2 regions of the Bacteroides salyersiae genome follow, and region 2 is predicted to be linked to the other one. Evidence: riboswitches for the same ligand, from Rfam matches in the RefSeq annotation. Region 2 holds a riboswitch; the other holds the start of a gene.
The links. A riboswitch is a leader RNA that binds a small molecule or an ion and turns the genes downstream of it on or off. The one in region 2 is predicted to bind cobalamin.

Region 1: linked by a shared signal. The riboswitch ahead of RB604_RS03730 (putative transporter) and the one ahead of RB604_RS19640 (leucine-rich repeat protein) in region 2 are both predicted to bind cobalamin.

What each region holds. Positions count from the first base shown of each region.
Region 1 covers NZ_CP133452.1:1,002,941-1,006,161, reverse strand. Annotated here, with positions in the region: gene RB604_RS03730 (putative transporter) at 1-1,287, opposite strand, end outside; cobalamin riboswitch at 1,440-1,645, opposite strand; cobalamin riboswitch at 1,737-1,957, shown strand; gene nrdD (anaerobic ribonucleoside-triphosphate reductase) at 2,083-3,221, shown strand, end outside.
Region 2 covers NZ_CP133452.1:5,104,476-5,107,696, forward strand. Annotated here, with positions in the region: gene RB604_RS19635 (TolC family protein) at 1-1,173, shown strand, start outside; cobalamin riboswitch at 1,440-1,652, shown strand; gene RB604_RS19640 (leucine-rich repeat protein) at 2,106-3,221, shown strand, end outside.

The DNA of each region.
Region 1 (3,221 bases), 1.5 Mb from region 2:
GAAACGGCTGATAAGGATCGATACGATGAGCGGGCCTCCCGCAAGTCCCAGCTTGACCGGTTGAGGAATGCCCGGAAACATAAATGGAATACTTCCTAAGATACATCCCAAAGCGATACCTATAAATATCGGAATAAGATTGGGATGGTTCAGTCGTTTCATTGAGTTTCCCAAGACCTTCTCGGCATGTCCTACAGCCAGTTCGCTACCGACTACTGTTACACGGTCGCCCATCTGCAATTGCAGGCTCGGAGCGGCTACAAGGTCTACTCCCGAACGATTGATGCGGGTGATATTTGCGCCGAAATTATTTCGTATTTTCAGTTGTGACAGCGTTTTTCCATTCAGTTCGGGTTTGGTAATCAGGATACGTCTTGAAATCAGATTCTTACTAACCTGTTCCCATTCTACCTCCACTTGTTTACCGAAGAAGACCGTGATAGCCTCAATATCTATCGGATTGGAGATAATTAAAATCTCATCATCCAAATGCAGGATAGTACCCGAGTTAACCAATTCCGTCTCTTTGTTTCCTTCATGATAACGTATACGCGAAATAACAAAATTCCGGTTTACCAACGGGCGTATATCTTTAATTGCCTTTCCGTTTATCGCCTCATTTTTTATAACTAAGGTGACGGGACGTACAGTCAGTTCTTGTAAGTGTCCTAATCCTTTTTCCGCATCGGCCTCTTCTTTGGTCGTATTGATATTTAAAATATACTTCAAGGCAAGTAATGAAAGGATAGCACCCACCACTCCGAGTGGATAGGCTACGGCGTATCCCATTGCTATCTCAGGCGCATCGATACCGTTCAGGTCACTGTTGGCCTGTTGGGCAGCACCCAATCCCGGGGTATTGGTGACGGCACCGGAAAGAATTCCGACCATTGTTGTGATGGGAACGCCTGTGGCGAAGTGTAGGATGATGGTAATAACAACACTCAGAAAGATAGTTGTCATGGCGAGCATGTTCAGTGTAAATCCTCCCTTTTTAAAAGCGGAAAAGAAACCAGGCCCTACCTGTAAACCGATGGAGTAGACAAATAATATCAATCCGAATTCCTTTAGGAAGTGTAGCAGATGTTCGTCTAAGCTCAGGTTGAAATGCCCGAATACGATACCGACGAAAAGTATCCATGTGACACCCAATGAAATTCCGGCTATCTTTATTTTAGCCAGTATGATACCGAAGGCTATAACCAACGATAAAATAAGTACGGAGTGTGCCACTCCACCACCCCAAAGATTGGGGTATCCTTCGAAAAGGTTTCTGAGAAGTTCCATAATATAATAAATTTGTCTTTAATGTATCAACCACAGAACCTCGATTAATTGTATCACAACATAGACATACCCATATTTACAGGTATCTCTTTCGCAGGTTCTTTCATTGGATTCATCTTCTTTCACACTGCTTTCCTAATCCCACGAGTAAAAACAGCCTTTGATGAATGGCAGGTCTTCTGACTGACTCCTTATCTTGAAGCCTTCCCGGTTCTATAAAAAGAACCAGTGGCAAAGGTCTGTTTTCAAGATATTAGCAGAGTTTCACAGCAGCGGGACTGTCCGGGATTTTCACCCGATTCCCTTTTAATCCGAATAGTCGAAATGTCTATCCGCAACCAATTCGGGGCAAAGATAGTCGATTTTATAATTCAATGGGGAAGAAACGAAGAAAAAAGATACGGCTGAATATTTTTTCCTTTTCAAGTTGAATTCTTGATTTAATTTCTAACTTTGTCAGCAATATCGGTTTCTGAAGTAGCTTCAATGCGAACCGGAATTAAAAGGGAATCCTGTGAAAATCAGGGACTATCCCCGTAGCTGTAAGTTTTATCTCTTGCATTTGAAAGAGAAATGTTACAACAATCTTTGCCACTGGTTATTTTTATAGAATCGGGAAGGCGTTGTAATAAAAACAAGTCAGAAGACCTGCCGGTTTCATTACCTCATTCAAGGCTTTCGGGTGAAAGGCGATGGAGTGGATTCTACCGATTTCATTTTATTACTGACCTCCGTGAATTGTCGTATTTGAATAGCTTTATGATGAATTTATTTGTTAAATCTTAATTTATAAGTATGATTAGTTCGGAGATATTCATTATCAAAAGAGATGGGAAAAGAGAAGTGTTTTCTCTTGATAAGATTAAAAATGCGATTGCCAAAGCTTTTTTGTCAGTAGGGAGTTTTGCTACACAGGATGTCATTACCAATGTATTGAGCCGTGTCAGTGTCAGTGATGGAACCAGTGTGGAAGAAATCCAGAATCAGGTGGAAGTAGCTCTGATGGCAGAGCATTATTACAGTGTTGCAAAAGCATATATGCTGTATCGTCAGAAGCATTTGGAAGACCGTGAAGTCAGAGACAAGCTTAGATTCTTGCTTGATTATTGTGACGCTTCCAATCCTGCTACCGGCAGTAAATATGATGCAAATGCAAATGTGGAGAACAAGAACATCGCTACTTTGATAGGTGAATTGCCAAAATCGAATTTTATTCGTTTGAACCGCCGGTTATTGACGGATCGTTTGAAAGATTTGTATGGTAAAGAAGTCTCCGACCGCTATCTTGAACTTTTGAATCATCATTTTATTTATAAGAATGATGAGACTAATCTCGCCAATTACTGTGCAAGTATCACCATGTATCCTTGGTTGATAAACGGCACTGTGGGTGTGGGAGGCAATTCGACGGCTCCGACTAATCTGAAATCTTTCTGTGGAGGATTTGTCAACATGGTATTCATTGTATCCAGTATGTTGAGCGGTGCATGCGCTACTCCGGAGTTTTTAATGTACATGAATTATTTTGTAGGCTTGGAGTATGGACAGGATTACTATAAACACGCTGACAAGGTTGTTGATTTGTCTGCTAAGCAAAGAACGATCGATAAGATTATAACGGATTGTTTTGAACAGATAGTGTATTCTATTAATCAGCCTACGGGTGCACGGAATTTTCAGGCGGTATTTTGGAATGTAGCCTATTATGACAAGTACTATTTCAATAGTCTTTTCGAGCATTTTGTTTTTCCCGATGGAAGTAAACCCGATTGGGATTCTTTGAGTTGGTTGCAAAAGCGCTTTATGAGGTGGTTTAATAAGGAACGCACACGGACCGTTTTGACGTTTCCTGTCGAAACAATGGCATTGCTGACCAAAGATGGTGACGTATTAGATAAAGAATATGGAGATTTCACTGCCGAAATGTATGCCGG
Region 2 (3,221 bases):
GAAAACTATAGCCAGATACTAAAGCAACAACAGTTGAAAAGCGTGGCAAGCATGGAAGGACGCAAAATTGCTTTTACCGGATTCCTGCCACAAGTGGATATTACAGGCGAAGGCACCTTGAATCTGAAAGAAATGGATGCATGGGACGGTCCGGCAGGACAATACCGTAACCATACTTATCAGGGGGTATTTGTTGTAGCACAGCCATTGTATACCGGTGGCGCCTTACGGGCCCAAAACAAAATAGCGCAAGCGGATGAAAAATTAGACAGGCTGAATGCTGAACTCACTTTGGATCAGATACACTATCAGAGCGATGCCGTATATTGGAACGCTGCTGCCAGTCGCGCCATGCTGGAAGCCGCCGCCCGGTATGAAGAAATAGTAAAACAACAGTTCGACATCATACAAGACCGTTTCAATGACGGCATGATCAGCCGTACAGACCTGTTAATGATCTCTACCCGTAAAAAGGAAGCCGAGCTACAATACATCAAAGCGCGTCAGAATTATACGTTAGCATTGCAGAAACTGAACATATTAATGGGCGAAGATCCGAATGCACCGGTAGACAGCCTGTGTGCCATCGGAGTGATCTGCGAACCGGTAACGCTTATGAACCTGGATGACGTATTACAACGCCGCGCCGACTACGCAAGTACGGAAGTCAACATACAGAAAAGTGAAGCACAACGAAAAGCCGCCCTCAGCCAGTACAATCCTCAAATAAACATGTTCCTCACCGGCGGTTGGGCTACGGCATCGCCCAATATGGGCTACGATGTCTCTTTCACCCCCATTCTCGGCATGAACGTAAATATTCCCATCTTCCGTTGGGGAGCACGCTTCAAGGCCAACCGCCAACAAAAAGCTTATATAGGCATACAAAAGTTACAGCAGAGCTACGTGACAGATAATATCAACGAAGAACTTTCTGCCACCCTCACCAAATTGACGGAAACGGAACATCAAGTAACCACTGCACAAGAAACCATGGAACTGGCAGAGGAGAACCTCGACCTGGCTACTTTTTCTTATAATGAAGGAAAAGCAAGCATGGTAGATGTGCTTTCGGCGCAACTTTCGTGGACGCAAGCCCATTCTAACCTTATCAATGCACATCTTGCAGCCAAAATGGCAGTAGCCGAATACCGAAAAGTAATCAGTGAATAAAAAGGTATACAGTGCCAATCAGTTTCAAATAGCTTGAAACGATCCGTTCCAACATAATAAAACCATTCGTTTCAATTAGATGGAACCATGAGTTTCAATTAGATGGAACGATTCGTTCCAATAAGTTGAAACAGAATAAGGTATTCTGTACTTTCATGTTTGATAGTTACTCTGTTTTCAAATCAACAGAATAACTACCAAACATTACTGTCGCATACATCTATTAAAAAAATATCTGTTTTTTTCTCTCTATTACTTAATAAATTTCTAACTTTGCCGCGCATTGGTTCATTTTTCCCAAGCATTCAGAAAAATGATTAAAAGGGAATCAGGTGAGAATCCTGAACAGTCCCGTTGCTGTATGTTTCATAAAAGCGTGATGAACACTACCTCATGCCACTGAGAGGCTTCTAAGCCGATTGGGAAGGCGTTTATTCACGGAAACGAGTCAGAAGACCTGCCATGCAACATGTTCAATAGCTTTCGAGGACGAGCTATGAATCCACTGATTTGTACACAAAAAGTTGTGTACAGAAAAGGTTATTCATACATATTGGTACTCTTTGAAGCTATTTGATGGAAAAGTAACTATCAAATAGAAATATTAATGGGAAAAACTATGTTCCAACGTTTCCTATGTGTAGTAGGAATGTGTAGTTTGCTTTTGCCTGTGGAGGCACAAAGCAGTAAAAACTTACGAGGTATAAATAAAGCAACAAATAATCGGAATATTGTTTTTAGATTATAACCTATGTGATAAATTCTTACGCCTGTAAATCTTGAACAAAAGAAACATTTTTATTTTAATATTAAACTATGATAAAATGAGAAAAATTTACTCTTTAATTCTTTTACTGTTTGTCACATGGCAGGTTTCTGCCCAAGTTTCAGTACAGGGTCAACCTCACCCTGTCGCAAAACAGTTAGTACCAATGAAAGCTATTGCAGAAGGTACTTTTACAATGGAAATGATTGAAAATTGGACTGGCGAAGGTGAAAATAAAGCCGCATTAGCTATCCAATGGAATGCAGAAGGAGAAACTAATGCTTTAGTATGGGGATATCGTTGGGATGGTGAAGCTACAGGAGAGAAAATGATCAGAGATATTGCAGCTGCTGATCCACGTTTTTTCTGTATGACAGAAACCGGAACAGCATATGGTTCCACAATTGCAGGTCTCGGATATGATGTTAACAAAAGTGGCGACTTTGCCGTTCAAAAAGATGGAAAAATTTACTATCCGGACGAAGAGGGCGTAATATTCACCGGAGGTTATGGATATGACGGTTTCACTTGCCTTGACCCAGAAGATTATTGGCAATCAGGCTGGTATCAAGGATATTGGTCTTATTGGCTAAAAAGTTCAGATGAAAGTGCCTGGGGCTACAGTGGTGTAGGCGCCACAGGCAGAAAATTAACAGACGGTTGTTGGGATGGATGGAATTTTGCTGTTAACATGAGTTCTCAACCATGGAAAGAAATGGCCCCTGCTGCTAAAAACGGCCCCACAGCACCATCAATAAAAATTCAACCTGAAAGTATTGTTGTTTCACCTGGTGAATCAGCAACCTTTGCTCCCGAATTTAAAGGAGATACTCTTGTTTATCAATGGTATAAAAATGAAATAGCAATACCTGATGCAAAAACTCCTCATTACACAATTCCGTCAGTTACAGTTGAAGATGCAGGTTCTTACTATTGCATTGTTAAGAATATCCTTGATGAAATCTCCACTGATACCGTAACTTTGACTGTAGGAAATAAAAACATAACTGCTATTCCTGGAAGCGAACCTAATACCGCAATAGTCACCTATGATGATTCATATATAACCTATTCCGGATTACTGACAATTCCTTCTACGATCAAACTTAATGGTAGTGATTACTCCATCATAGGCATTGATAATATGGCTTTTAAAGGATGCAACAAATTAACTTCTATAATCCTTCCGGACAATCTGACTACTTTAGGAGAAAAAGCTTTCAGCGGTTGCACAGCATTATCATCAATTATATTGCCTAACGAAGTAGAACAAATCGGAGAT